DNA from 2 places in the Stenotrophomonas nitritireducens genome. Region 2 is predicted to be linked to the other one. Evidence: predicted binding sites of a transcription regulator. Region 2 holds the regulator's gene; the other holds the start of a gene.
The links. The regulator FliA, encoded in region 2, starts transcription of late flagellar genes. The targets are predictions, from matches to a motif close to TAAAGTTTNNCNNNCNNNGGCCGATAA.
Positions count from the first base shown of each region.

Region 1: the regulator FliA is predicted to act here: its motif matches at 13,597-13,623, upstream of BCV67_RS19025 (chemotaxis protein).

Region 1 covers NZ_CP016756.1:4,464,814-4,480,114, reverse strand. The annotation lists gene BCV67_RS19090 (hypothetical protein) at 7-483, shown strand; gene BCV67_RS19085 (NUDIX hydrolase) at 486-950, shown strand; gene mnmA (tRNA 2-thiouridine(34) synthase MnmA) at 947-2,068, shown strand; gene hflD (high frequency lysogenization protein HflD) at 2,078-2,692, shown strand; gene BCV67_RS19070 (methyl-accepting chemotaxis protein) at 2,820-4,010, shown strand; gene BCV67_RS19065 (hypothetical protein) at 4,088-4,348, shown strand; gene BCV67_RS19060 (bifunctional diguanylate cyclase/phosphodiesterase) at 4,728-7,517, opposite strand; partial or broken gene BCV67_RS19055 (ATP-binding protein) at 7,909-8,889, shown strand; gene BCV67_RS19050 (EAL domain-containing protein) at 8,910-10,646, shown strand; gene BCV67_RS19045 (sensor histidine kinase) at 10,865-12,085, opposite strand; gene BCV67_RS19040 (flagella protein) at 12,172-12,510, opposite strand; gene flgM (flagellar biosynthesis anti-sigma factor FlgM) at 12,507-12,809, opposite strand; gene flgA (flagellar basal body P-ring formation chaperone FlgA) at 12,872-13,516, opposite strand; gene BCV67_RS19025 (chemotaxis protein) at 13,631-14,581, shown strand; gene flgB (flagellar basal body rod protein FlgB) at 14,862-15,266, shown strand; gene flgC (flagellar basal body rod protein FlgC) at 15,278-15,301, shown strand, end outside.
Region 2 covers NZ_CP016756.1:4,266,469-4,281,769, forward strand. The annotation lists gene BCV67_RS18225 (flagellar motor protein) at 1-465, opposite strand, end outside; gene BCV67_RS18230 (chemotaxis protein CheA) at 790-2,658, opposite strand; gene BCV67_RS18235 (protein phosphatase CheZ) at 2,662-3,282, opposite strand; gene cheY (chemotaxis response regulator CheY) at 3,282-3,674, opposite strand; gene BCV67_RS18245 (RNA polymerase sigma factor FliA) at 3,688-4,437, opposite strand; gene BCV67_RS18250 (MinD/ParA family ATP-binding protein) at 4,434-5,318, opposite strand; gene flhF (flagellar biosynthesis protein FlhF) at 5,305-7,101, opposite strand; gene flhA (flagellar biosynthesis protein FlhA) at 7,256-9,364, opposite strand; gene flhB (flagellar biosynthesis protein FlhB) at 9,361-10,491, opposite strand; gene BCV67_RS18270 (putative bifunctional diguanylate cyclase/phosphodiesterase) at 10,679-12,799, opposite strand; gene fliR (flagellar biosynthetic protein FliR) at 12,971-13,762, opposite strand; gene BCV67_RS18280 (flagellar biosynthetic protein FliQ) at 13,767-14,036, opposite strand; gene BCV67_RS18285 (ligase-associated DNA damage response exonuclease) at 14,638-15,301, shown strand, end outside.

The DNA.
Region 1 (15,301 bases), 200 kb from region 2:
GAAAACATGAAGAAGTCTGTAATCAGCATCGCTCTGCTGGCCCTGGCCACCGCTACCGCAGGCACCGCGTTCGCCGGCGAGGCGGATCCGGCCGTCGGCCGCGTACTGGACACCCTCAAGTACAAGTACGAGGTGGACAGCGATGGCGACTACCAGCTGGTCTTTGAAATGGAAGACGACCGTACCCAGCTGGTGTTCGTGCGCTCCAACGTGGAAACCTATGGCAGCCACAAGGTCCGCGAGATCTGGTCGCCGGGCTACAAGTCCAGCAGCCCGCAGTTCCCGGCACTGGTGGCCAACCGCCTGCTGGAGGATTCCAACGATTCCAAGCTCGGCGGCTGGGTGAAGCAGGGCGACGTGGCGATGTTCGTGGTCAAGGTGGACGCCAATGCCAGTTCCGAGATCATCTCCGATGCCATCGACGCGGCCGCCAAGAGCGCCGATGCGATCGAGCTGGAAATGACGTCGAAGGACGAGTACTGAGCGTGAATGCTTTGCAGTCCCAGCGATGGGCGCCACATGTGACCGTGGCCACCGTGGTCTCCCGCGCAGGGCAGCTGCTGCTGGTGGAAGAAGAAAAAGGCGGCCGACGGGTGTTGAACCAGCCGGCCGGTCATCTTGAGCCGGGCGAGAGCCTGCTCGAGGCGGCGGTGCGCGAAACCCGCGAGGAAACCGGCTGGGACGTTCAGCTCACCGGTTTCATCGGCAGTTACCAGTGGACGGCGGCCGATGGCACGCCGTTCCTGCGCTTCGCCTTCGCCGCCGAACCGCTGCAGCACCATCCCGAACAAGCGCTCGATGTGGGTATCGTGCAGGCGCTGTGGATGAGCCCGGTGGCGTTGCAGGCCGACATGGCGCGACTGCGCAGCCCCTTGGTCTGGCAGACGATCTCCGATTGGCTGGCCGGGCAGCGTTACCCGCTTTCGATCGTGCGACAGGTGGCACCGTGAGCAATCCGAATATCGTGGTGGGCGTGTCCGGCGGGGTCGACTCGTCGGTGGCCGCGCTCACCCTGGTCCAGCAAGGCCTGGATGTCGCCGGCCTGTTCATGCAGAACTGGGCCGATGATGGCAGCGGCCATTGCCGCGCCGAGGATGACCGGCGCGATGCGGTGGCAGTCTGCGGGAGGCTGGATATCCCCTTCCACTTCCGCGATTTCTCGACGGAATACTGGCAGGGCGTGTTCGAGCACTTCCTGGCCGAATACGCCGCCGGCCGCACGCCCAACCCGGACGTGCTGTGCAACCGCGAGGTCAAGTTCAAGCACTTCCTGGATGCCGCCCGCGAGCTGGGCGCCGAACGCATCGCTACCGGCCACTACGCCCAGGTGGACCAGTCCGCCGGCCGCTGGCGGCTGCTGCGTGGCGCCGACCGCGGCAAGGACCAGAGCTATTTCCTGCATCAGCTCGGGCAGGCCCAACTGGCGGCTACCTTGTTCCCGATCGGCCACATGGAGAAAAGCGAGCTGCGCCGCATTGCCCGCGACGCCGGCCTGCCGACCCATGCAAAGAAGGATTCCACCGGCATCTGTTTCATCGGCGAACGTGATTTCCGCGAGTTCCTGGGCCAGTACCTGCCGGCCCGGGAAGGCGAGATCCAGGACCCCGATGGCCAGGTCATCGCCCGTCACCCCGGCGTGTTCTATTTCACCCTGGGCCAGCGCGAAGGCCTGAACATCGGTGGCGTGCGCGGCCGCCCGGCGGCACCGTGGTTCGTGGTGGGCAAGGATGTGGCCCGCAACATCCTGTATGTCGACCAGGGCCACGACAGCCCCTGGCTGCAGTCACAGTGGCTGCGCAGCGAGACCATGCACTGGATTGCCGGCAGCCCGCCCGCACGCAGCTTCGCGTGCACCGCACAGACCCGCTACCGGCAGCCGGACGAGGCCTGCACGGTCACGGTGCGCGATGACGGTACGCTGGATGTGCACTTCGCGCGCCCGCAACGCGCCGTCACCCCGGGTCAATCGTTGGTGCTGTACGACGGTATGGAATGCCTGGGCGGCGCGGTGATCGCCGCAACCGATGCACCTTTGGAGCGCCGTCTGGCGGCTCCTGTTACCCCTTGAGAGATGACCATGACTTTTTCTATCGATGACCGCGTACTTGCCTTGGCCGGCATTGCCCAGGCCTTGCAGCAGGTGCGCCGCATCGCCGAAACCGGCCATTCGGAAAGCGCCATCGTGCGCACCGCGATGGACAGCGTGCTGCGTATCGACGCCAGCTCGCCGGCGGCCGTGTACGGCAGCGCCACCCAGCTCGAACCGGGCCTGCGCCTGCTGCGTGATTACTTCCGCAACCAGGGCAAAGATGCGTTGCTGCCACGGCTGGCGTTGTCGGTGATGCAGCTGGAACGCCGTTTCGTGCGGGAAGGCGCCACCATCGACAAGGTAGAGGCCGGGATCCAGCGTGCTGCCAGCATTGCCCAGGAACGCGGCGACAGCAGCCATCCGGACGTACTGAGTGCGATGGGTGCGCTGTACGCCGACACCATCAGCCAGCTCAAGCCGCGCATCATGGTGCAAGGCAACCCGCATTACCTGGGCCAGGCGATGGTGGTGTCCGAGATCCGCGCGTTGCTGCTGGCGGCGGTGCGCTCGGCCGTGCTCTGGCGCCAGCTGGGCGGTGCCTACTGGGATTTCCTGTTCTCGCGCAAAGCCATGCTCGAAGCCATCGAGCGGCGCCTGCGCTGACCCATGCAGGCCCGCCGCCACGGCGGCGGCGGGCCTGCATCGCAAAACCTCCGGGGATTCACCGCAGCGGGCTAAAGACCCCACGGCTACTGCCGATACTGCATTCGTGACTCTCCCGAGAACGTCCATGTATTCACGTATAGCAATCCGTTTGGCAGCCCCGTTGGTCCTCACCCTTCTGGTCGTGGTCGCTGCTGCCCTGTCCTGGCCTTCGGCAGCGCTGTGGGCGATTTTGACCACCATGGTGCTGAGCTGGCTGGTGTTCGCCTGGTGGAGCGTGCATACGCAAGCCCAGCGCTCGCCCGAGCACGCCAAGGTGTTGAAGGAGCAGGATCAGCTGCTCAATGAGCTGCGCAGCTTCGTCAGCAACGAGATCGACGGCTCGCGCAGCGAGATCGAACGTGCCCGCGAGCTCATCCGGCAGGCCGTCGGCGGGCTGGGCAGCAGCTTCGACGCGATGAGCCGCAAATCGCGCCAGCAGAGCCAGGCACTGGCCCGCATTGTCGACCGTGCCGGCGATGAAGGCGGCAGCGGCGTCGATGTGGCGCGTTTCGCCCAGAACGCCAGTCACCAGATGGAACAATTGGTCGAGGCGCTGGAACAGGTCAGCGGCCAGAGCAGCAACACCGTGCAGCACATCGACCAGATGGCGCAGCACCTGGACGGCATTTTTGCCCTGCTCGAAGACGTCAAGTCCATTGCCGACCAGACCAACCTGCTGGCCTTGAATGCCGCCATTGAAGCCGCGCGCGCCGGTGAAGCCGGGCGTGGCTTTGCGGTTGTGGCCGACGAGGTGCGCAACCTTTCCGAGCGCTCAACCACCTTCAACGAGCAGATCCGCAAGCTGGCCCACAGCTCCAAGGACGCCATTGCCAAGGTGCGCGAAACCGTCACCCACATGGCCTCGCGCGATATGGACCGGTCGCGTGAAGCACGTACCGAAGCCGCCTCGATGCTGGACAGCGTGGCAGCCATCAACGCCTCGCTCGGTGACGGCATGCGCGAGATCTCCGAATGCGGCCGTGCCATCGACGGCAGCGTGGCCGAGGCCGTGCGCGCCCTGCAGTTCGAAGACATCGCCACCCAGGCCCTGGGCGGGGTGCACACCCATCTTGACCGCCTGGGTGCGATCAACCGCGAAGCGGTCGCCCTACAGGAACTGCTGCATCGCAATGGCGGCGTGTTCGACGGCGAGATGATCACCGCCCTGCATTGCACCGGCAGCCGCCTGCGCGAAATGCGGGTTGAGTGGGAGCGTCCGCCGCACAAGCCGGTGTCGCAGCAGAGCATGGGTGCAGGCACGGTGGAACTGTTCTGATTCCAGCCCGCATCCGGCCCGTACCCCAGCCCCGGCCTTTGGCCGGGGCTTTGCCGTTGCTCTTGCCGCACTGAACCATGCCCACCCTGCCCCGCCCCAGCACGCTCCCTACGACGACGTCATCGGCGAAGCCGAGCAGCACCGAGGCGCGGCCCGCATTGCCGGCGAACGTCGCATTGAATCGTCGCCAACAATTTGCCCAGCTTGAGCACTGCGCGCAGCAGGAACTGGCACTGCTGCGTGCGACGCGCGAGCAGCAAGCGCACTTGCAAACCCGCAGCAGCGACAGCAACGAATGGCTGAGCAGCAGCGTGGACTGGGACCTGTCGGTTCCGTAAAGCCTCCGGGCATACGCGCCGCCGCCCGCTCCGCGCTTCGAGCATCCAACCCTACCGAAGCCGCAGCCAGGACAGCAACGTAGCCCGGGTAAGCGCAGCGCACCCGGGGCTTCAGGCAGACACTTGCGAGACCAGCAGCGCCGCGCTTCCCGGGTGCGCTGTGGGCATCACCGGCGCCGGAAGAAGTTCCCGGGTGCGCTGCGCTTACCCGGGCTACGTTGTTGCGCCGCCCCCGTTTCTGCGCGCCACGCCGCGGCAGGCTGCACGAGGCGGAACGTCACGGGCACGCATCGTTCGACGCGCCCGCCAGCTGACATCCACGCATACACAAAAGCCCGGCTACCTGTTGTGTAGCCGGGCTTGATGATGTTGGCGGAGCTCAGTGGGTTGCGCTGATGGCGTTGATCGCCGTGACAGGCGGCATATCCAACAGTTCGACCGGGCCGCTGCGCAGCCATTGCACCATCTCGCGAGGCCGCAGCGGCCGTGAGTACAGGTAGCCCTGCAGCTCGTCACAGCCCTGCTGTTTGAGCATGGCCGCCTCGGCAAGTGTCTCGACACCCTCGGCCACCACGCGCATGCCCAGGGCATGGCCAAGGTGCACGATGGCCTGGGTGACTTCGGCGGTACCGGCATCGTGCAGCATTCCCTGCACGAAGCTGCGGTCGATCTTCAGCCGCTGCACAGGGAAACGATTGAGGTAATGCAGGTTGGAAAAACCGGTACCGAAGTCATCCACGGCCAGCGGGATGCCGTGCTGCTCGAACACGTCAAAGCACTGCCGCAGCGCGTCCGTGTCGCGGATCAACGCCGATTCGGTCAGTTCCAGTTCCAGCCGCTGTGCAGGCCAGCCAGATTGTTGGCAGATGCTGACAACACGTTCGGCAAAACCGCGGTCGCGCAGCTGCAGCGCGGACACGTTCACTGCCACCCGATCAAACTGCAGGCCGGCCTGTTGCCAGACCACTGCCTGGCGGCAGACCTCGCGCAGCACCCAGTCACCGATATGGATGATCTCGCCACATTTCTCGGCGATGGGGATGAATTCGGCAGGGTTGCACACGCCGATCCGGCCGCTGTTCCAACGCAGCAAGGCCTCGATTGACGGAACCGGGTCGCCGTTGGCATGCACCAGTGGCTGGTAGACCAGACTGAACTCGTCGCGCTCGACCGCGCCATGCAGCGCATGCTCGATCTCGACCCGGCGCTGTGTGCGCGCCAGCGCATCCTGGCTGTAATACTGGTAAGTATTGCGCCCCGCTTCCTTGGCTGCGTGCATTGCCGCATCCGCGGCGCGCAGCAGGCTGTCGAAGTCGTTGCGGCCCTCGTCCAGCAGGGCGATGCCGACGCTGGCACCGACCTTCAAGGTTGCATCCTCGCGGTACAGCGGCTCGGCCAACGATGCGATCAGCTTGCGCGCCACATGCCCTGCGTCCTCCGGTTCCACCAGATTACGCAGGATCACGATGAACTCATCGCCATTGAAACGGGCGAACAGATCGGCATTACGCAGGTTCTGGTGCAGGCGTGCTGCCGCCGCTTTCAACAGCATGTCGCCGGTGGCGTGGCCAAACGTGTCATTGATGGTTTTGAAGCCGTCCAGGTCAATGAACAGCATCGCCAGCACCGCGCCGCGTTCGCGGGCTTCGATGATGGCCTCCGCACCCTGCTCGCGCAGCAGCATGCGGTTGGGTAGGCCGGTCAGCAGATCGTAGTGGGCCAGCAGTTCCAGCCGCTCGTCGGCCTCGCGCTCGCGGGTGATGTCGCGGAACAGCACCACATAACGTTCTGGCAGGCCTTCACGTTGATCCAGCTCGATCAATACCTGCACCCAGACGCGCTGCCCCGAGGGACGGTAGAAACATAGGTCCAATTGTTCCGGCAGGCCACCTGTGGCGATGCGCAGCAGCGCAGCCTCGAAGAGGTCACGCGAATCCGGGGTGTACAGGTCCAGCGCCTGGTCAAGCGTGACCGGCGCCTTGCGCAACCCGTGGATGCGATAGCACTCCTCGGTCCACTGCATCGCCCGCGTGTCCACTTCGATCTCGCAGCCGCCAATGCGGCCCAGCGCCGAGACCCGGTTGAGCAGCTCGGTGCGCCAGCGGATCAAGGCATCGGTGCGGCGCTGGTTGCTGATGTTCTGCACCTGGCCCAGCACCCGCTGCAACACGCCCGCGCTGTCGTAATCGAGTTCCACCCAGATGCGCAGCTGCTGCTGGGTTACCGGGTCGCGGCCCCAGGTCAGGTCGAAACTGCCACCGGCGGCATCATCGAGCAGGCGCCGCCAGCTGCCGAACAGGTGCCGGCGCGCGTCATTGGTTAGCGTGCGCAGCCATTGGCGGCCAGTGGGCAGGCTGACATCGCCCCAGCCGATGGATGCGGCAAATTCTTCGGACCACTGCACACGACCGCGCTGTGGCTCCCACACCCAACTGCCCATGCCTGCCACGCGCTGTGCCCGCTGCAACAAGGCCTGTTGCGAGCGCAACTCGTCTTCCAGCGCTTTCTGCTGCTGGATGTCGGTATAAGTGCCCACCATGCGCAGGGGCTGGCCGTCGCCGGCGCGGGCGATGACCTGGCCACGATCGAGTACCCAGTGCCAGCTGCCGTCAGCTTGACGCAGGCGGAACTGGCAGGCGAACGGGACCTGTGGATCGTGCAGGTGGGTGGCGATGGCCTGGCGCAACTGCAGCTGGTCTTCCGGATGGACCTCATCCAGCAGCCCCATACCCGCAGGTACGGGCGAGCTGGCATGGATTGGGGTGGTGCGCACGATCGCATCGCTGACGATGTCCCAATCCCACAGACTGTGGCCCGCCGATTCCATTGCGATGGCCCAGCGCGCATTGCGCGCCTCGGTATCGCTGGCCACGGAGTACAGATAGCCCAACGGCTCGGTCGACGGCGATTGCACCGCGCTCAGCCAACCTTCCAGCCGGCGCCCTTCACCGGGCAGCGGGCATGCCACCGCATCCTGGTGGGTGAGCTGCTGGCGTGCGCAGGCCAACTGCTGGCAATAACGTGACAGGCGTTCGGGCAGGCCCAGATTACGGGCCATGGCATTGGCAGCCAAAGGCTGCCCATCCGTGTCCAGCAGCACGACAGCTGCGTTCAACGGGTGACGAAGCAGGCTAGCAATGACGCCGCGATCCACGCGATCTATCTCCATGCCCGACAAACCGGGGACTCATTCGATAACGGCACCGCGTCGGCAGAATTGAGCACTTCGTCGCGCGCTTTGTGCACAAGCCGCTAAGATGGCGTCGACGCTCGTCCCAAATCCTCAGTCAATCATGCAAGCCGATCCGGCCCCCGCTGCTTCCGCGCCCGTGCCTGCACCGCTCCCGCCGCGCCGTGCCGGCCTGTTCTGGCTGCTTGGTCTGGCCATGCTGCTGGCACTGGCCACGGTGGGTGTGCTGTTGGGCGGCGCCGTTTCCGTCGAACGGCAATCGCAAACAGTGATCTTCATCACGCTCGCACTTTGTCTGGCATTGGCGATGCTGGGCTGGCGGTTGTGGTCGATGAACGCGTGGCATGGCGTGGCCCATGGGATGCCGCGCGAATTTGAACAGCTTGCGGCCGTTTTGCCCGATGGCGTGATGGTGGCCGACGGCAACACGGTTCTTTATGCCAACCCCGCTGCCAGCAGCATCCTGGGCATAGGCGATGGTCACACCGACACTGCCGCACAGCTGCTGACAAATCTGAGCGCCCACACGCCCCCCGCGAACAACGGCGAGTTGCCCGTGCAACTGTGCCGGACCGGCGGCGAGCCGTTCCATGCCGTGGTCATCACCCAGCAGCTCCACCACGCAGGCCGCGCCTGCCAGCTGTTCGTGATCCGCGACCTCAGCGAGCTGGAGCATGGCCGCGCCGCACTGGCCGCCAGCAATGGCGAACTGCAGGCCATGGCCGGGCGCCTGTTCTCGTTGCAGGAAGACGAGCGCCGCTCGATTTCCCGTGACCTGCACGACGACATCGGCCAGGCCATCACCGCAATGAAGCTGGCCGCCTGCGCGGCCCGCGATGAAGACAACACGCCACGCCGGCAGGATGACATCGACCAGATCATCGAGCTGGCCGACACCACCGTGATCAAGCTGCGCAACCTGTCGATGCTGCTGCGTCCACCCCAGCTCGACGCTCTGGGCCTGGAAGCAGCGCTGCGCTGGCAGGCCGGCCTGCTGTTCCGTTCCACCGACGTGGAACTGCTGCTGGACGTGAGCGCCTTGCCGCGACGGCCCAGCAACGAAGTGGAACAGGCCTGTTTCCGTATTGCCCAGGAAAGCCTGACCAACGCGCTGCGGCACGCCTGTGCAAGCCAGGTATCGCTGTCGCTGCATGACAGCAGCCAGGGCGACCTGCACCTGCAGGTGGTGGACGATGGCGAAGGCTTTGATCCGGCCGGCCCGCGTGGGCTGGGCATGATCGTGATGCGCGAACGTGCACAGAGCGCCGGCGGCAGCCTGCATATTGAAACCGCACCGGGTGCAGGCACCCGGATCGATCTGCGCCTACCCTATGCGGTAAGCACACCGTGATGCCCCAAGGAACCCGCCCGATGTGGACTGCCAGCCCTGCCTCTGCCGGTGACCGCGCCGACGCGCGACCGGCCCGCCTCGGCGCCGGCAACCCGGAACTGGCTGTGCTGGTGGAAGCGGCCAACCGCAGTGGCACCTCGATGATGCTGCTGCACCTGGACATCGACCACTTCGCCTCGGTCAACGAGAACATGAGCGCCGAGGTCGGCGACCAGGCCCTGGTATTGATTGCCGAGCGCCTGCGCGGCTTCATCGGCGACCGTGGCAGGCTGTGGCGCCACGGCAGCGACGAGTTCCTGATAGCCGTACCGCGCACCAGCCAGACCCCGTCACCGGAAGATTTCGCCGAGCAGGTGCGCCAGCAGATCGAGCTGCCGCTGTCGGTACTGCCCTACACCCTGTTCCTGACCGCCAAGATCGGCGTGGGCCTGTGCCCTGAGCATTCCAATACCGCCACCGGCGTGCTGGATCTGGCGGAAGATGCGCTGCACCAGGCTGGCCGCGAAGGCGGCAACGCGGTGCATGTGCACGTGCTGCACAAGCCCAGCAGCGCGCACAGCGAAAGCATCATCTCGCGCCAACTGGTGGATGCCATCGACAACGGCGAGCTGCGCCTGCGCTACCAGCCGCTGGTCAGCGCCCGCGATGGCCATGTGATGGGCATGGAAGCGCTGCTGCGCTGGCAGTCCCCTACCCTCGGCATGTTGGTGCCCGAGCGCTTCATGCGCACCGCCGAGCGCCTGGGCATCATCGTGCAGATCGGCGCCTGGGTACTAGAAATGACCCTGCGCCAGGCCAAGGTGTGGCGTGACCAGGGCTTCGAAGACTTCAACGTTGCGGTCAATGTCTCGACCCTGCAGCTGCTGCGGCCGAACTTCTTCACCGAAGTGATGGCGCTGCTGCAGTCCATCGGCGTGCCGGCGCGCATGCTGACGCTGGAGATCAACGAAAGCGCGCTGACCAACAACGTCAACTTCGTGCATGAAACGCTGGCCAACCTGCGCAACGAAGGCATCAGCCTGTGCCTGGACAACTTCGGCACCGGCGACTCCAGCCTGAGCGCGCTGGTCCGCTACCCGGTGGACAAACTCAAGATCGATCGCAGCTTCATCAAGAGTGCGCCGGCCGCCAACCGTGAGGCGGCGATCAGCCGCGCCATCATCGCCATGGGCCACCAGCTCGGCATGACGGTCATTGCCAACGGCGTGGAATCGCAGGCGCAACTCGGCTTCCTGCGCCGCAATGACTGCGATGTGTTCCAGGGCTACCTATTTGGCGAACCGATGTCGACCGATGCCGCCGGCATGACCTTGCGTCGCCGCTACCTGCGCCCGGAGGCATTCGCCGAAACCCGGCCTGACCGCACCTTGCTGCTGCTCGATGACGAGGAAAACGTGCTGCGCTCGCTGGTGCGCCTGTTCCGCCGTGACGGCTACCGCATCCTGGCGGCGGGCAATGTGCGTGATGCATTCGACCTGCTGGCCATCAATGACGTGCAGGTGATCCTGTCCGATCAGCGCATGAGCGACATGAGTGGCACCGAGTTCCTGGGCCGGGTGAAGATGCTCTACCCGGACACCATCCGACTGGTGCTGTCCGGATATACCGACCTCAATACCGTCACCGACGCGATCAACCGCGGCGCCATCTACCGTTTCCTGACCAAGCCATGGAACGACGACGACCTGCGCGAACATATCCGCCAGGCCTTCCGTACCCATGATGAAAAACAGGGTGTGGGTGCTTCACAGGCATAAAGCAGCATCCGGCCAGTATTTGTGGGAGCGGCGTAAGCCGCGAAGCCGCTGATGCTGCAGGTGTGGGAGCGGCGTAAGCCGCGAAGCCAGTGATGCTGCAGTCCGCAAATTCCGGTACAGCAGCAGAACCGCCCAAAGGGCCTTTGAAATTGCAGACGCCGTATCCACGGACACGGCGCCAGCTTCGCGGCTGACGACGCTCCCACAAGGCTGGAGGCTTATTTGGGCTGCCGGGTTGGCAGCACGATGCGGAAGCAGGAGCCTTCGCCGACCGTGCTTTCCAGGTCGATGCGGCCGTGATGCTTGTTGATGATGCCGTAGGAGATCGACAGGCCCAGCCCGGTGCCGCTGCCCACCGGCTTGGTGGTGAAAAACGGATCGAAGATACGCTGGCGCAATTCCGGCGAAATACCTGAGCCGTTGTCCTTGAACTCGACCCAGACTTCATCGCCGCTGACACCGGTGCTGACCACGATATTGCCGCGATCGGCGATTGCATGGCCGGCATTGAGCAGCAGGTTCATATAGACCTGGTTCAACTCCGACGGAAGGCATTCGATCATCGGCAACTCGCCGTAACGGCGCTCCAGCGTGACCTTGTACTTGAGCTCGTTCCAGATGATGTTAATGGTCGATTCCAGACCGGCATGCAGGTCGACCAGCTTCCATGACTCGTCACGCCCGGAATACGAGAAATCCTTCAGATCGCGCACGATGCGGGTAACCCGCTCGATGCCTTCGCGTGATTCGGCCATCAGCTGCGGCAGGTCGCGGCTGATGAAATCGATGTCCAGGCGGTCGCGGATATCGTCGATCTCAGGGATCAACGCCTTCGGATCGGGCGCGCGCAAGGCGCGCTCATAGGCTTCGATCACGGTGAACAGGCTGCGCAGATACTCCTGCAGGCTGCCCAGGTTGGAGTGGACGTAGCCGATGGGATTGTTGATTTCGTGCGCCACGCCGGCGGCAAGCTGACCGATGGAGGCCATCTTCTCCGACTGCAGCAGCTTTTCCTGGGTGCCGTTCAAGCGCAGGTAGGCCTGCCGCAATTCGGCATGGCGCTGCTGCAGCTCGCGCTCGTAATCCTCCGGGCCGTTCACATGCTGGAACAGGGCCAGAAAAGCCTCTTCACCCGCGCTGCTGTGTTGATGCAGATGCAGGGTGATAAGCCGTTCGCCGACCGGCAGGCTGCCGATCCAGCTACCGGTCTCGCGTGCCTGCGACAGCGCGAACGGCGGCAGCAGGGCTTCCAACTGGTGGCCAAGGCCCAGGCTGCCGGCAGCGTCAACGCCGAACAGCTCGCGCACGAGCCCGTTGGCGACGCTGACCTCGAATTTACCGTTGAATATCAACATGCCCTGCTGGACCCGTTCGCCCAGCGCCCGCAACGTGGCGGATGAGGGGGTGGACGTGAGAATGGAGCTGTCGATCTGGGTCACGGCGGCCGATACAACGTGGGAACGGACCGCCACTATAGCCGGATGCGTGCATCCGAACGCGGCACGGGTGCCGCGTTTTCCATCGATCAGGCAATGGCCAGCGGCCGCCGCGCATGCACCGTCTGGGCCTGGCCCTTGGCATCGTACGAAGGGGCGTTCTCGCTGCGGCCAAGCTGGCGCAGCGCCCAGTTGACCTCGCGACGCCGGCGCGCCAGCAATACCCCGTTGGCATGGTTGCGTTCGGCCAGCTCTTTCAGCCGCTCGGCCTGGTGCAGCGGCGGCTGCCGCTCCAGCTCGCGCAGGGCATCCAGCTTCCTGCCGGTGGCAGCCACCAGCGCTGGCACGTCGTGCTCGGCCAAGGCGCGCTGCTCGCGGTCCAACGCTTCACTCAAGCGCTGCAACGGGTCGCCCATGCTCAGGTTCATCCCTGCAACTGCTGGTCCAGGCCCAGCATGCGGGTGGCGATGGCATCCGGATTGATCTTGTAGCTGCCGTTTTCCAGCGCCTCACGCACCGCTTGCACGCGGGCCTGATCAACCGCCGGGGCAGCACTGAGCTCACGCTGCACGGCCTGCAACTGGGTAGCTTCGCCGGTCAGGCGCACGCTGTCGGCAGCCTCGACCGGCTTGGGCTTGGCGTCGCCTGCGGCGGCCACCTTGGTGTTGATCGCCACGCTGCGCAGCTGCGCTGCGGCTGCAATACCACCGTCGATTTTCTGGCTCATGTGATGGAGTCCTGATTCGGTTCAAAAACGATAACGGCAGTGCCGGGCGGATCTTTAGCGATTTATCGACTTACAAGCACATCCCCGTCCGGGGTGGCGGTACCTTGCATTACCCGGCGTGAAGACAGGTTCTCGACCGAGACCCGCTCGCCCTCGCCTGCGTCGCCCAGCGCCCGCCCGGCCATGCGGACTTCCACCCCGCCCCGGCGTGAAACCAGCGCCACATTATCGCCTCGGCGGACGGTACGCGGCGCCACCAGATCAGTCGCAGAGAGCAGGCTGCCGGCACTCAGGGCGCGCCGCGCCACCCGCCCCACCGCGGCCTCCGGCTTGAGCAGTACCGCGCCGGACAGCCGCGCGGTGTCGCGCGTGACACTGCTTATATCGGCAGCACCCAGCACTTCTCCAGCCGCCACGCCGCGGGCCAACACCAGCACCTGCTGCTCCCGGCGCACCTTGACCGGGACGAACAGCCGCCAGCCCCCGGCCTGCGGGCAAGCCACCTCCACCGTGGTGTTGGCCGTGGCCTTGGCCTGCAACGGCTGCGCGCAGGCCGGCATGCGCAGGTTGGCATCCACCTGCGCCTCGCCGCTCTCGCCGGCACCCAGCGTGGCCAATGCGGCCGCACGAATCGACTCCACGGGCTGGAAGGCCGAGGCCCAGGCCGACAAAGGCAGCAACAGGCAGAGGGTAAGGAGTAAGCGCATCAGCGGCAGCCACCCGGTCCATGAAAAGGTTCGCGGGAGTTGTTGCAAGTGCCGTGCCATTGCCACTGGCCACCAACGCTCAAGTTGTCGCCCCCTGCCGCCGATACAGCATCCATGTCACAAGACCTGCTCAACCGAATTGACCAGCGCACCCGGCTGGCCGGCCATAACCGCCTTGCTCTGCTGCTGTTCCGCCTGGGCGGCCGTCAGCTTTTTGGCGTGAACGTCTTCAAGGTGCAGGAAGTGCTGCGCCGCCCTGCGCTGTTCCAGGTGCCGGGACTGCCCAGCCAGTTTGCCGGCGTGGCCGATGTGCGCGGGCGCTCGGTGCCGGTGCTGGACCTTGGCTTGGCCATCGGCCACCCCGAGCGCGAGCCCGAGGCCGATACCGCGCCCGGCTACCTAGTGGTGACCGAGTTCAACCGCTCGGTGCAGGGTTTTCTGGTCAGCGGGGTTGAGCGCATCGTCAATATCGCAGTGGAAGACATTCATCCACCGCCGGAACTGGGCGCCGAATCGACATACCTGACCGCCGTTACCCGCTTCCAGGGCGAGTTGATCCAGGTGATCGACGTCGAAAGCGTGCTGGCCGATATCGCCCAGGTCCGCAGTGAAGCGGTGCTGGATCCCTCCATGGCGCTACCCGCCGACGCCCCGCCGATGCAGGTACTGGTGGTGGATGACTCACGCGTGGCGCGGCAGCAGATCCGCAGCGTGCTGGATCAGCTGGGCGTCACCGCCACCCTGCTTTCCGATGGCAAGCAGGCGCTGGAGCACCTGCTGCAGATCCACGCGGCGGGAGAAAATCCGGCCGAACGCTACGCCATGGTCATCTCCGACATCGAGATGCCGGCCATGGACGGCTATACCCTGACGACGGAAATCCGCCGCCACCCGGGGTTGGCCGGCCTTTACGTGCTGCTGCACACCTCACTGTCGGGCGTATTCAACAACGCCATGGTGGAACGGGTGGGCGCCAATGCCTTCGTGGCCAAGTACAGCCCGCACGAGCTGGCCGATTTCGTGCTGCAGCGGCTGCGGCATGTTGCTGAGACGCAGTACGCCTAAGGTTGATTTGAGCTGGGGTTTGTTTGATGCGGGGACCTTGTGGGTCTTTGCGGCAAGCCCCTGCCGAGCATGGCTCGGCACTACGCCACTGCTCCCTCCCTTTGGCCGTAGGCCAAGGGGAGGGTTGGGGAGGGGTTGGCTCTCTGCGGGCTGATGGACTGCCGGCTTCGCGGCTTACGCCGCTCCTACAACGGTCACAGCCCGGCCTACCCCCGGCATCCCCTTCGGTTCTGGCACAGGTTTTGCAGCTTCCCCGGCAACGTTCCGTGGGAGCTTCCACATGGCCAACCTGTTTTCCGACTACCTAGGCATCCACGCGCAGGCGATGCCGTTGCGCGAGCAGCGCATGAAGCTGATCGCCAGCAATCTGAGCAATGCCGACACGCCGGGTTACAAGGCCCGCGACCTGGATTTTGACGCCGCCCTGCGCAATGCACAGGGTGCCAGCAGCGGCAATGGCCTGCTCAACACCACTGCCGAGCAGCACTACGCCATCGGCGGCAGCGCCGGGCTGAATCCGTTCCAGATACTGCGCGAGGGTGCGCAGCCCAGCCTGGACGGCAATACCGTTGATCCGGACACCGAACGCGCCGCCTATGGCCGCGCCGCGCTGGAATACCGCGCTTCGCTGAGCTTCGTCGAGTCAAAGGTGAAGACCATGCTCACCGCGATCACCGGTCAATAAGGAAACGCGCCATGAGCAACCTCCCCATCTTCGAT
Region 2 (15,301 bases):
GGTAGGGGCGTAGATGCCCATGCCTTCGAACACCTTGGTGGCGGCCAGATCCTGTTGTTCCTGGCTGCCCAGTTCGATTTCGAGCATGTGCCGGATGGTGTCCGGCTCAACGCCGTCAACCACCAGTTGCAGGCCCTTGCGGATGAACGGGTCGTCCTGCAGCTCAACCTGCGGCTCCAGGCCAAGCAGGCCCTGGCGGCGGGCGATGTTGCTCCAGTCCACGATCTGCTGCACCAGCGCGCGGGGGTCGCTGGCCGGCGGGCGGATCACCCAGCGCACGATCTTGAAGGCGTGTTTGAACACCGCCGGCGAGGTGTGCAGCAGGATGGCCGCCAGGGTGCCGATGATCACAATCACGAACGCAGCCGGTGACCACAGCGAGGACAGGCCGGCGCCTTTGAGGATGCTGCCACCCACCAGCGAGGCGAGGGCGAGGAAAAGTCCAATGATGCTGAGTCGGTCCATGGTGCGTATATCGGCCTGGTTGGAGCGGTCTTGAATCGGGGGCTTTGCTTGAGCCCCTCTCCCGCACGCGGGAGAGGGGTTGGGGTGAGGGCGGTGTTGGAGCAGTCTTGAATCGGCGAGGCTTTGCTTAAGCCCCTCTCCTGCGGCAGCGGGAGAGGGGTTGGGGTGAGGGCAGCTTCAAGCTTTAGAAACTAAAAGCGCCCCTCACCCGCCCCGTCTTCGCGGGGCGCCCTCTCCCGCAGGCGGGAGAGGGGACAGTCGGGATCGTGGCCCCAGTTGGATTGCGAGATTGCAGGGGTTGCGGACGGCTTGCGTCTGCATCGCTCACCCTTGCCCCCCGCGCAGCCCATCCACGTCCAGGATCAAGGCCATGCGGCCGTCACCGATCAGGGTGGCGCCGGCATAGCCGTTGAGTCCGCGCAGCGCGCGTGGCAGCGGTTTGATCACCACTTCCTCGCGGCCACGTACCTGGTCCACCACCAGCCCGAAACGGGCCTCGCCCATCTGCAGCACGACGATGGTGAGCAGCGTCGAAGGTGCCGGGCTGACCCCCAGCCACTGGCGCAGGTCCAGCAATGCCAGGGTGTGGGATTTGCGGTCCAGCACGGCGCGGCCGTCGAACCAGCCCAATGAGGTGGCCGGCGCATGCAGCACTTCCATTACCCGGGCCAGCGGCAGGGCGTAGACATCCTCGCCGGCCTGCACCAGCAGGGTGGGCAGGATCGCCAGGGTCAGCGGCACGCGGATCAGGAAGCGACTGCCACGGCCCAGTTCCGATTGGATCTGGATCTGGCCGCTGAGTTCGCGGATGCGTGACTGCACCACGTCCATGCCGACGCCACGGCCGGAGATGTCGGTGACTTCCTGCTTGGTCGAAAAACCGGGCAGGAACACCAGGTGCAGGCATTCTTCGCTGGTCAGGCGGGCGGCGGCTTCGGGATCGATCAGGCCCTTGTCGCGGGCCTTGGCGCGCAGGCGCTCCGGATCGATGCCGGCGCCATCGTCCTGTACTTCGATACTGACGTAGTCGCCTTCCTGCTGTGCGGACAGGCGCACCCGGCCCATCCGGGGCTTGCCCTGTGCTTCGCGCAGCTCAGGCGATTCCACGCCATGGTCGATGGCATTGCGCACCAGGTGCACCAGCGGGTCGGCCAGCGCTTCGACCAGGTTGCGGTCCAGCTCGGTATCGGCGCCGATCAATTCCAGGTCGACCTCTTTCTGCAGCGAGCGGGCGACATCGCGGGCGACCTTCGGAAAGCGCGAGAACACCTTGCCGACCGGTTGCATGCGGGTACGCATGACCGCCGACTGCAGGCGTGCGGTGGCGATATCCAGGGTGGACACAGCGCGGTCCAGTTCCTCGTCCTTCAGGCGGGTGCGCAGGGTCTTTAGCCGATTGCGCGCCAGCACCAGCTCGCCGATCAGGTTGACGATGGCGTCCAGGCGTTTGGTGTCGACGCGTACGGTGTGCTCGGGCTCGGCGGCTTTGGCAGCTGCTGGTTTGGCGGCCGCCGCAGCAGGGCGAGCCGGGACAGCAGCGCGCGGTGGCGCTGCTATCGGCGCGGGCGCGGGGGTTACAGCAGGCGCGGCCTGCAAGGCGACGGCGCCAGGTGCGGCACCGCCGTGAAGCTTGTCGAGCAGTGCTTCAAATTCGTCTTCGTCGATCAGCCCGTCGTCGGCCTTGGCCGTGATGGGCTGGGCGCCGGGCGTGCCGCTGCCATGCAGTTCATTGAGCAACGCTTCGAATTCGTCTTCGCTGATCAGCTCGCTGTCGCTGGCTGCGGCGGCAACCGGGGCGGCTGCCACCACCGGCGCGTTGCCGACATCGAACTGTGCGATCAGCGCGGCCGGTGCATGCTCCGGATCGGTGCCGGAGGACACCGCATCGAGCATGGCCTGCAGCCAGTCCAGCGATTGCTGGGCGGCATCGAAATGATGCGCCAGCAGTTCGGCCTTGCCGGCGCGGGCCATGCCCAGGGTTTCCTCGGCGGCGTGGCACAGCTCCACCATCGGATGGATCGCCAGAAAACCGGCGCCACCTTTGAGTGTGTGGAAGCCGCGGAACACGGCGTTGAGCTGCTCGCTATCGTGGGGCGCCTGTTCCAGCGTCACCAGCTGCTCGCCGAGGCGATCCAGGATCTCCTGCGCTTCGAGGATGAAGTCGGCGGCGATGTCGTCGGCAAAAGCACTCATGGCTTACAGCCCCAGGTCCGAGAGCAGGTCGTCGGCATCGACCTGCGAGACGGCATGGCGGTCCAGACCGTTGACGGCTGGGCCGGCCAAGCCCTGGTTGCGGGCGTCTTCTTCCGGGGGCGGCAGACCGAGCGCACCAAAACCTTCATGCACGCGGCGGACGATGCCGACCACGCGACGGATGATCTGCCCGGTCAGGTCCTGGTAGCTCTGGGTCAGTGCTACCTCGGTGAGGTTGTGGCGGATGCGTTCGAGGATTTCGCCCTGATCGGCATTGAGCCCGTCGGCACGCAGGCGTTCGGTCAGCGCACGGCATTCCTCGGCCAGGTCCAGGGTGCGGTGGGTGGCCTGCTCGGTCATTTCCACCACGTGGTCCAGGCGCGCGCAGGCGTCGTCCAGCTCGCCGGCTTCACTGGGCACGCTGGGCAGTTCGCCCAGTGCCTGGCCCAACTCGCGCGCAAGCCGGCCCAGGCCGGACATCATCGGCTGGGTGCGCAAGGCGGCCAGCGCGTCGATTTCCCGGCGCCAGCCGGGCTCGTCACCGCTTTCCAGTGCGGCAAGTGCGTCCTGCAGGCGTTGCACCAGGGCCGATTTGTCGTTCAGGGCTTCCCCGAGGCCGTCCATCAGGCGCTCGCTGCCAGGCGTTCGAAAATCTTGCCGAGCTTTTCTTCCAGCGTCTGTGCGGTGAACGGTTTGATGATGTAGCCGTTCACGCCGCTCTGTGCGGCCTCGATGATCTGCTCGCGCTTGGCTTCAGCGGTGACCATCAATACCGGCAGGGTCTTGAGCTTGGCGTCGTTGCGGATCGCCTTGAGCAGCTCGATGCCGGTCATCACCGGCATGTTCCAGTCGGTGACCACGAAATCGAAGGACTGGCTCTGCAGCAGCGACAGCGCGGCATGCCCGTCCTCGGCTTCGGCGGTATTGGTGAAGCCCAGGTCGCCGAGCAGGTTCTTGACGATGCGACGCATCGTCGAGAAGTCGTCAACGATCAGGATGCGCATGTTCTTGTTCAAAAGACTTTCCTCTTCATGGTTCCTCGAGGCCGGCGTCGGCCGCCTCGAAAATCTTCAGCCGCCCGCGCAGGCGCAGCATGGCTTGGCCGTGGATCTGACAGACGCGGGATTCGCTTACGCCCAATACCGCGCCGATTTCCTTCAGGTTCAATTCCTGCTCGTAGTACAGCGACAGCACCAGCTGTTCGCGCTCGGGCAGCTGGCCGATGGCCTTGCCCAGCTCGGCACCGAACTGGCTGCGCTCCAACACCTGCTGCGGATTGGGGCCGCCTGTGGTCGGGGTATCCAGTTCGCCCTGGTCTTCGATGCGCGACTCCAGGCTCAGCACCTGGCCGCGCGAGGCGTCTTCGACCAGCCGCATGTAATCAGGCAGCGGCAGCTCCATTGCTTCAGCCACTTCGCTGGCGCTGGCCGAACGACCGGTGCTCTGCTCCAGGCGGCGGATGGTGGCAGCAGCGTCACGGGCACGGCGGTGCACCGAGCGCGGCACCCAGTCGCCACGGCGGATCTCATCGATCATCGAGCCGCGGATGCGGATCGAGGCATAGGTTTCGAACGAGGCGCCCTGTTCGGCGTCGTAGCTGCGCGAGGCTTCGATCAGGCCCATCATGCCGGCCTGGATCAGGTCGTCGACCTCGACGCTGGCCGGCAGGCGCGCGGCCAGGTGGTGGGCGATGCGGCGGACCAGGTCGGCGTGGCGGGCGATGCAGTCGTTGGCCGCGCTGCGCTGGACCTCCCGGTATTGGGCGGCTGCATTGTTCATGCCTTCACCTTCTGCTGGATGATGCGTTCCAGGAAGAACTCAACGCCGCCGCGCGGGGCGGTTGGGGCTTGCCAGCGCGCGGTGCGACGGGCGATTTCGTTGATGGCCAGCGAGGCTGGCGCGGAAGGGTAGAGCTTGACCACCGGCTGCTGGCGCTGCACCGACAGCCGCAGCCAGTCGTCCTGTGGCACGCAGCCCAGGTAGTTCAGCGAGACATCGATCAGGAATTTCTCGCAGACCCGCACCAGCTTTTCGTACAGGGCGCGGCCTTCGTTCGGGTCGCGGACCATGTTGGCCACGACCTGGATGCGGTCCACGCCGCGCTCGCGCGAGAGCACCTTGATCAGTGCGTAGGCGTCGGTGATGGAGGCCGGCTCGTCACAGACCACCACCACGGTGTCCTGCGCGGCCTGGCAGAACGTCAACACGCTGTCGGTGATGCCGGCGGCGGTGTCGATGATCATCACGTCGAGGTCGCGCTCGAGCTCGGAGAACACATTGACCAGGCCGACATGCTCGGCCGGCTGAAGTTCAGCCATGTGCCGGCGGCCGGACGCGGCCGGCACCACCAGCACGCCGTTCGGGCCTTCGATGATGACTTCTTCCAGCGTCGCGCGCCCGGCGACCAGGTCGGCCAGGGTGTGCTTGGGCTGCAGGCCCAGGACCACGTCGATGTTGGCCAGGCCCAGGTCGGCGTCCAGCAGCAGCGTACGTTTGCCCATGCCCGCCAGTGCCACGGCCAGATTGGCCGAGACATTGGTTTTGCCCACACCGCCCTTGCCGCCGGTCACCGCGATGGTGCGTACCGGGCCGGCCGGTTCGTGTCGGGTCGCCGACAGCGGGAAGGTGTTGGTCAGCTTGGCGTACTCACGCGACTGCATTGTTCAACTCCGGGTTGCAGGGCATATCGGCCGCGCGGCGCAAATCTTCAAGGCGAAGTACGAGATTTGCGGCAGAGGCCCGATAAAGGTCTTCCGGGACGTCCTGGCCGTCGGTCACCCAGGTGATCGGCAGGCGGTGATCGACCGCCACCGACAGGGCCGAACCGAAGCGGCCGGTCTCGTCCAGCTTGGTCAGCACCACGCCCTGCGGATTGGCGGCGCTGAAGCGGCGCACCACTTCGTCCATGTCCTGGAAGGCGGTGTTGGCGGGCAGCACCAGCAGGGTGCGGATCTGGCCGGCGGCGCGCAGCCACTGCAGCTGGGCGGTGAGGGCGCGGTCGCGCTGGCCCAGGCCGGCGGTGTCGATCAGCACCAGCTTGTAGTCGGCCAGTTTCTGCAGCAGCTGGTTCAGATCGGTGCCGCTGTTGGCCTCGTGCACGGCGATGCCGAGCTGGCGGCCAAAGCCGTAGAGCTGCTCGCGGGCGCCGATGCGCTGGGTATCGGTGGTGACCAGGGCTACGTCGCGGGCGGCATGGGCTTCGGCAAAACGCGAGGCCAGCTTGGCGATGGTGGTGGTCTTGCCGGCGCCGGTGGGGCCAACCAGGGCGATGATGCCACCGGTTTCCATCGGGTCGACCGGGGCAATCGGCAGCTTCTTGGAAATCAGCCCCAGCATCAGGCCGCGGGCACGGCTGGGATCAATGTCGGCCGGAATCTGGGTGGCGACGTCGCGGGCGAGGCCGGCGTCGAAGCCGTACTCATCCATCAGGTCCAGCGCATTGGCGCGCACCGCGCTGCCACGCAGGCGTTCGTCGGTGAAGCGGTTCATCTCGCGCTCGATCAGGTGGCGCATGCCGGCCACTTCCTGGCGCAGCTGGCTGAGTTGTTCGTTGTCGCGGGCGGCCACGGCCGGACTGGTCGGCACGGGACTCAGTGCTGCAGTGGCAGCTGCCGCAACCGGCGCGCCAGGCTGCATGGTCGCATGCAGCGGCTGGGCGGGTTCCACCACGGTAACGGGAGCTGCCACTGGCGCAACGGCGGCGGCTGCAACCAGGGCATCGCTGGATGGGGCGTGCATCGCGGCCGCAGCCGGCAAGGCCGGTGCGGCGACGGGCGGCGCGCGGGTCGGCTCGGGCAGCGGCGGATCGATCACGAAGCGGGCACGCTCAACCGGTGCCGGCGGTGCGATGGTGACGGCGGCAATGGCGTCGGCAAAGCTGGCCTGCGCGGTGCTGGCTGCGACCGGTGCCGGCGCAAGCGGTGCGATGGCGGCGCCGCTGCCGGCAGGACGGAATGCCGGCACCACCGGCAGTTCGTCGGCGCTGGCCGGCTGGGTGGCAAACAGGCTCTGTGCGACGGCTGGCTGGCGCGGTGCGGCCGGTTCAACCTCAGCCGAGCGCAGCAGGCCGGCGAAGCGGCTGCCCGGTGCCAGGTCAACGCTGCTGTCGATGGAGCGGCCGGTAGCGCCCACCGCCGAGCGCGCCAGTGCGGCGACGGCCGAGGTGGTGGCGGTGACCGGTTCCGGCTCCGGCGTCTTGCGGCGGGTCATCGCGGCCATGATGGCTTCGGCGGCACTGCGCGGCTTGGCCGGTGCCGGCGGGGCCGGGCGGGTCGCTTCCAATGCCTGCTGTACCGCGGTTTCGTCGTAGTGTGCGGCCGCCACGATCTCGACACCTTCCTCGATCCGTCGATTGGACAGGATCACGGCATCGGGACCGTGTTCTTTGCGCACGAGGTTCATGGCGGTGCGCATGTCAGCGGCGACGAAACGTTTGATCTTCATGCTTTGGTACCGGGAGTGGGGTTGCGGTGAAGGAGGGGCGTTGGCGATGTCATACATGGCGTGGCGGGCTCCTTCTTGCGGAATGGGTGCGGGCTGCAGCTGGTGTCTGGTTTCCGTCGCCGGCTGGGCGGCCGGCGTCGGTTTTCGGCGTGCCTCAGCTGATCGTGCCGACCAGCTTCAGGCGTTTGTCTTCCGGCACTTCGCTGTAGGCCAGGACCGACAGCGAGGGAACGCTGTGGCGGACCAGGCGCGCCAGCGCGGCGCGGACCGGGGCCGGTACCAGCACAACCGCAGGCTCGTTGCGGGCCTCCTGCTTGCCGACACATTCGGCAAGACTCTGGTGGAGGCGTTCGGCGAGACCGGGTTCCAGTGCGGCACCATTGCCTTGTGTTGACTCCTGCAAGACCCGTTCCAATTGCGGGTTGAGGGTGAACACCGGCAGCTCCGGCGAGGAGCCGGCGATTTCCTGCACGATGAAGCGGCCCAGGGTGTTGCGTACTGCGGCGGTGAGCGCGGCCGGATCCTGAGTGACTGGTGCGGCTTCGACCAGCGCCTCGGCGATCTTGCGCAGCTGGCGGATCGGGATGCGTTCGACCAGCAGGTTCTGCAGCACGCGCGCCACGGTGGACAGCGGCAATGCCTTGGGCGAGAGGTCTTCGGCCAGCTTGGGCGCGCTCTTGGCCAGGGTGGCCAGCAGCTGCTGCACTTCCTCGTGGCCCAGCAGTTCCGGCGCGTGCTCGCGGATCAGGTGCGACAGATGGGTGGCCACAACCGTAGCCGGGTCGACCACGGTGTAACCCAGCGATTCGGCGTGGGCGCGCTGGTGCGGCTGGATCCAGGTGGCATCCAGGCCGAACGCCGGGTCCTTGCCGGCGATGCCGTCAAGCTTGCCCATGGCGCTGCCCGGGTCCAGTGCGAGCTCGCGATCCGGGTGGATGTCAGCGGTACTGACCGGCACGCCATGGATCAGCAGGCGGTAATGGGTGGCCGGCAGTTCCAGGTTGTCGCGGATATGCACCGGCGGGATCAGGAAGCCCATGTCCTGGGTGAGCTTGCGGCGCACGCCCTTGATCCGCGCCATCAGTTCGCCGCCTTGGGTCTTGTCCACCAGCGGAATCAGCCGGTAACCGACTTCCAGGCCCAACGGGTCCACCGGCCGCAGTTCGTCCCAGGTCAGTTCGGCGGTCGGGGCCGGTTGCGGCTGGCCCAGTGCGTTCATGCCGCCTTCGGTGGCCGCAGTGGCGCTGGCTGCCGCGTTGGCAGCAGCGCTGGTTTCACGTTTCCACAGTTTCCAGGCAATGAAGCCCAGAATCACTGCCAGGCTGAGGAAGGCAAGGTTGGGCATGCCCGGCACCAGGCCGACCAGGCCGATGATGCCGGCGGTGATGGCAAGTGCGCGGTACTGGCCGAACACCTGGCCCATCATCGCCTCGCTCATATCCTGCGAGCGCGAGGCACGGGTGACCAGCATGGCCACGGCGCTGGAGACCAGCAGGGCCGGCAGCTGCGCCACCAGACCGTCACCGATCGACAGCAGCGTATACGTGGCGGCAGCGTCACCGAAGGCCATGTCATGCTGCAGCACGCCCACGGCCAGGCCGCCGAGCATGTTGATGAAAAGAATCAGGATGCCGGCGATGGCATCGCCACGGATGAACTTGCTGGCGCCGTCCATCGCGCCGTAGAAGTCGGCTTCCTCGCGCACTTCTTCGCGGCGCAGCTTGGCTTCTTCACGCGTCAGCAAACCGGCGTTGAGGTCGGCGTCGATCGCCATCTGCTTGCCGGGCATGGCGTCCAGGATGAAACGCGCGGTCACTTCCGACACGCGCCCGGCACCCTTGGTGATGACCACGAAGTTGATGATGGTCAGGATGGCGAACACCACGATGCCGACCGCATAGTTGCCACCGATCACGAACTCGCCGAACGCGGCGATCACCTTGCCGGCGGCGTCATGCCCGTTCTGGCCGTTGAGCAGGATCACCCGGGTCGAGGCCACGTTCAGCGCCAGCCGCAGCATCGTGGTGACCAGCAACACGATCGGGAAGATGGTGAAATCCAGTGGCCGCCGCACATACACCACGGCCAGCAGCACCAGCATCGAGATGGCGATGTTGAGGGTGAACAGCGCGTCCAGCACCGGCGCGGCCAGGGGCACCACCACCATTGCCAGCAGTGCCAGCACGATCAACGGCGCGCCCAGCCCGTGGCGCAGCATGTCCAGTGCGCGGCGTGCGGAGAAGCCGGAAGTCTGGCTGCTCATCGGGCGTCTCCCTTGCCGAATTCATCGATATCGATGGACGCCATCTGCGGCATCGGGCCGGTGCGCCATTGGCGCAGCTGGTAGACATAGGACAGGACAAGGGCAACAGCCGAATACAGTCTCACGGGGATTTCCTTGCCAAGTTGGCTTTCCCGATACAAGGCCCGTGCCAAAGGCGGTGCCGAGACGATGGCGACCTTGTTGCCGTCGGCCACCTGGCGGATGCGCAGGGCCATTTCATCGACACCGCGGGCGACCACCGTGGGGGCGTTCATGCGCCCGCTCTCGTACTTGAGGGCAACCGCATAGTGTGTGGGGTTGACCAGGACCACGTCGGCGGTAGGCACGGCCTCGTTCATCCGGCGCTGCGACAGCTGCATCTGCATCTGCCGGATGCGGCCCTTGACCTCGGGGCTGCCCTCGCTTTCCTTCATCTCGCGGCGCAGCTCTTCGCGGGTCATCTTCAGCTTCCGCAGCCAGTTCCACTTCTGGTACGGCGCATCGATGGCGGCCAGCAGCGCCATGGCGCCGGCGGTGGCCAGCAGGAGCTTGAGGGTGAAACCCAGGCCGCGGCCGATGGCGCTTTCCAGCGGCAGATGCAGTAGCCCGCGCAGGGCATCCACACCGTGCCAGATGCACAGGCCGGCGGCAGTGCCCACAAAGACCACGCGCAGCAGCGATTTGACCAGCTCGGCCAAGGCCTCGGGGCCGACCAGGCGCTTGATCCCGCTCATCGGGTTCATGCGGTTGAAGTCCGGCATCATCGCCTTGCTGGAAAACCGCAGCCCCCCCATCAGCACCGGGGCGATGAAACCGGCGGCCAGGCACACGAGCAGCAACGGAGTAAAGGCCAGCATCAGCTGCAGCAGCATCCAGCCGGCGTGGCCGAACAGGGCGTTCGGGGTGTCCAGCAGGCCGGGTTCGGGCGAAAGCGCGGCCTTCATCCATTGCCGTGCCGAACCGCCCATGGAGTCAGACATCGCATACAGCGCCAGCACCGCGGCGACGAAGACAGCAGCGGTGGCCAGCTCGCGTGAACGCGGGATGTTGCCTTGCTCGCGGGCTTCGCGCAGGCGTTTTTCGGTGGGGAGTTCGGTTTTTTCCCCGGCCTGTTCGTTTTCTGACATTGCCTGGCATGGAAGAAGGGTTCTTCCAGGGCCGTGCAAAAATCATTCCAAACCAGGGTTTGGGTAGTGCCGAGCCATGCTCGGCAAGGGGCTTTGCCGATAAAGCCCTTGCCGAGCATGGCTCGGCACTACAGATTGGGCTTTACCGGGAATGCCCCTGCCGAGCGTGGCTCGGCACTACGGGGCTCTACTCGGGGCTGGCCTGGAACGAGGCCAGCCGTGCTTCCATTGCCGCGTGCTGGACGTCGCCGCCGTGCAGGCGCATGAAATTCTCTGCGCTGACCGGGCGGCCCAACAGATAGCCCTGCAGATGGTCACAGCCCAGACGCTCCACGTAGGAGCGTTGGCCCTGGGTCTCGATGCCCTCGGCAACCACCTCCAGATTCAGCGCATGGCCCAACGCGACGATGGCCGAGACGATCACCACGTCCTCGTCGCTGTCCTCCAGCGACATCACGAAGGCCCGGCCGATCTTGATCTCGGTCGCCGGCAGTCGCTTCAGGTGCAACAGGCTGGACACGCCGGTGCCGAAATCATCGATCGAGATGCCCACTCCCAGCCCGGCGATGCCGCGCAGCACCGCAATGGTGTTTTCGGTATCGCGCATCACCGCGGTTTCGCTGATTTCCAGGATCAGCCGCGAAGGCTCCAGGTCGTTGCTATCCAACGCCGCCCGCACGTCCTCCAGCAACTTGGGCGAGCCCAGCTGCCGGCCGGACAGGTTGACCGATACCCGCCATTCGTTGTTGCCGGCATCCTGCCAACTGCGCATCTGCCGGCACGCCTCGCCCAGGACCCAGTTGCCGACGGTCTCCATCAGCTCGCTTTGCTCGGTAAGGCGGATGATGCGTTCGGCCGGAATATAGCCGTGTTCAGGGTGGCGCCAGCGGATCAACGCCTCGGCCCCGCTGATGCGGCCGCTGTGGGCATGCACGCGCGGCTGGTAGTGCAGTGACAGCTGCCCGGTACCCAGCGCCTTGCGCAGGTCGTCGAGCAGGCGCCGGTCCTGCTCGACGTTGTCGTTCATCCAGTCGGCGAACACGGCGTGGTTGTTGCGGCCGGATTGCCGGGAATAGGCCATGGCGGTTTCAGCCATGGCGATCAATTGCGCGGCGGTGTTGCCATGTTGCGGGTACCGGGCCAAACCCAGGCTGGCGGTGATGCGCAGGTCACGGCCGGTGGCCCGCACCGAGTTGACCGCCAGGATGATGCGCTCGGCCAGGGCATCATGTTCGTCCGGCTGCGCCAGGGGGCTGGCAATGACGAACTGGTCGCCACCCAGGCGGCCCACCAGGTCTTCGGCTGGCAGCAGTTGGCGCAGGCGCTCGCTGACGTCCACCAGCGCCGCATCGCCGGTCTGCGCGCCGAAGGTGCCATTGATCAGGCGGAAGCCGTCCAGGTCGACCACCATCACTGTGAATGCCGGCCTTTCCTGCAGCATCTGCTCGATGCGCTCATGTGCGAGCTGGCGGTTGGGCAGGCGGGTCAGTGAATCGTGCAGGCTGGCATGGAACAGTTCCTTGCGGGCATCGTCCAGCGAGGCCGACAGCATCGAGTTGCGCAGGTGCAGCAGCCGCGCCTGCATGCGCTGCTCGAACAGCGAGATGGTCAACACCACCGCCATCACGCCGACGGTCAGCAGCACCACGCAGGCCGCCAGCCATTCGGTGGGGACGCCGCCGCTGGAGGCCGCCGTGCAGACCGCGCCGGCCGGGAACCGCGCCGCCGCCATGCCGGTGTAATGCATGCCGACAATGGCCAGGCCCATCACCGCGGCCGCAACCAGCCGCTGTGGCAAGGGATGCTCGACGGTACGCAGGCGGAAGGCGATATACAGCGCGCTCCACGATGCGCCGACCGCGATGATCAGCGACAGCGCGAACCAGAGAGGGTCGTAGTCGATGTCCGGTGACATCTTCAGCGCCGACATGCCGACGTAGTGCATCCAGGCGATACCCAGACCCATCAGCAACGCGCCCAGCGCCAGCCGCATGTGCGGCAGGGTGGGCCGTGACACCAGCCACAGGGCGAAAATGGACGCCGCGACTGCCACCAGCAGCGATTCCAGGGTCAGCCACAGGTCGTAGCCCAACGGGATGGGTAGGCGGAAAGCGAGCATGCCGACGAAGTGCATCGACCATATCCCGGCGCCCATCGCCACGCCGCCGCCCAGCAGCCAACGGGCGGCCCCCCGCCGTGGTTGCGAGGCCGAGACCCGCGAGGCCATGTCCAGTGCCGTGAACGAGGCAAGGATGGCCACCAGGATGGACAACACGACAAACAACGGGTTGTAGCTGCCAACGAGCATCGAACCCTCTCCCTAAGATTGCCGTGCCGCGGTTGCGGCAGCGAGATGCCGTCACGGGTTCCGCATTCCCCTGCGGCGCCCGACTGTAAGCGGACTATCCACGGGTAGAAGGAAACCGGCAAGAGGGGGGTCAGGCAATGCGAAACCGAAAGCATTGAGCTGAGGAGGGCGTCACATTGTCACTTGCCGCGCCGTATCAAAGGCGGTGTTGAACAGACGTTGCACCGGCGGCCCCATTTCTCCTGCCAACAAGGTCAGCAGGGATAGCCCCAGCAGCAGTGCAATCGGCAGGCCCAGCTGCATGGGATTGAGTGCCGGGGCGGCACGCGCCAGCACGCCGAAGGCTAGGTTGATCGCCAGCATCGCCACCACCAGCGGCAGGGCCAGCGACAGCGCGCCACGGAAGATCTGCAGGGCCAGGGTCGGGGCCAGCGCCGCCACCGCATGCGGGTCGGGCAGGGCGGTGCCGATGGGCAGCGCCTTGTAGCTGTCCACCAGCAGCGAGATGAGTGCCAGATGCCCGTTGCTGGTGAAAAACAGCAGGCCGAACATCAGGTAGAACCATTGCCCGATCACACCGGAGCTGCCGCCGCGCATCGGGTCGGCCATCTGCGCAAAGGCCAGGCCGGTGCTTTGCGCGATCATTTCACCGGCCATCGCACCGGCTTCGAAGATCAGCCGCAGCAGGAAGCCGATGCTGACCCCGACCGCCACTTCGCGCAGGATGCTGAGCACGGTGGCCGAGTCGAAGCCGGTGAACACCGGCACCGGCGGCAATACCGGCGCCAGCGCCACGGACAGGGCCACGGCCAGCATCGCGCGCACGCGGGCCGGCACCGCACGGGTGCCGAGCATGGGCATTGCCATCAGCATCGCGCCGATGCGCAACATGATCCACAGGGTATTGCCGATGATGGCAAACGCCTGTTGGCCATCGATGACCGTCTGCGTGACCGAGTCCATGCCGCTAGCCGATCAGATGCGGAATGCGCTGGAACAACAGGATGGTGAATTCGACCAGATGGCCGAGCAGCAGGCTGCCCAGCGCAAACAGCGCTGCGGTAAGGGCGGCGGCTTTGGCGACGAAGGCGATGGTCGGCTCATTCAGCTGGGTGGCGGCCTGGATGACGCCGATCACCACGCCGACAACCAGCACGACAAGCAGCAGTGGGCCGGCAATCCACAGCGTGGCGACAAGGCCGCCGCGCAGTTCGGTGAGGGCAAGTTCGGGACTCATGCCGGGACAGATGCAAGAGCGGTGCCAGAGCGCAGGCGTCGGTTTTCCGGCAGTGCCTCGCCGGTGGGGCCTGTGGGGGCGTGTGCGCTGGCAAGCGCTTCTTCTATCAGGGTGCAGGCCGCGCCTTCATCCATTGGTTTCGGCTTCGCGGCTTACGCCGCTCCCACAACAGCGGCCCTGTTCCGCGTCGGCATCATCAGCCTGCCCTTGCCCTTGTGGGAGTGGCGTAAGCCGCGAAGCTCCCGGTCCATCCGGTGGCAAGTAATAGGGTCTACTAACGCTTCCGGCTCGCGGCTGGGGTCTCTCGCACAGGCCATCATGATCTTTCCTCTGCCGAACGGCGATGAAGCAACAGACGGATGGCGGTGTGATCGTCGTCGGTTGAGATGCACACATTGCTTCGTTGCTAAATCGCGCCTAAACATGTCGATTCGACCGAGCCCGCGCTGCACTTCCAGCAAACGCTGCATCCGCGCGCTGTGTGGAGCCGCTTCACAGCAATTGTCTTCATAGTGTTGATGGCGGATTCACGTGGCCCGACAGTTCCTACACGTTGTACGTGGCAGGGTTGGTCACAAGTGTTCTGGAAGGCAAGTACGTAATGGACGCTGATCTGGTCGAACTTCGACCCGAAGGAATGTACTGCCCGGCCGGTGACTTCTACATCGACCCTGGACAGCCGGTGGCGCAGGCCGTCATCACCCATGGTCATGCCGACCACGCGCGGACCGGCATGGGTTGCTATCACCTTGCCAACGCCGGACTGCCCATCCTGCGCTGGCGGCTGGGCGAGCAGAACTACGTGCCGCATCCCTACGGCGTGCCGTTCCGGCTGGGAGCTGCAACGGTGTCATTGCATCCGGCCGGCCACGTACTGGGCTCGTCACAGGTGCGGATCGAGGTGGATGGTCAGGTGTGGGTGGCGTCGGGTGACTACAAGCGCCAGGCAGACCCGACCTGCACGCCCTTCGAGCCGGTTCCCTGTGATGTCTTCATCACCGAGTGCACGTTTGGCCTGCCCATCTACCGCTGGCCGGACGCGGCGCAGGTGGTGGCCGACATCGCTGCATGGCGTGACGAATGTGCAGCACAGGGGGAAACCGCAATTCTGTACTGCTACGCGCTGGGCAAGGCACAACGCGTGTTGGCGGAACTGCTGGCGCTGGGCAAAACCTCACCGGTATGGCTGCATGGCGCGGTTGACGCGGGCGTGCAGGTCTACCGCGATGCCGGCGTGCAGATGGTGGAGACGCATCGCGTCGCCG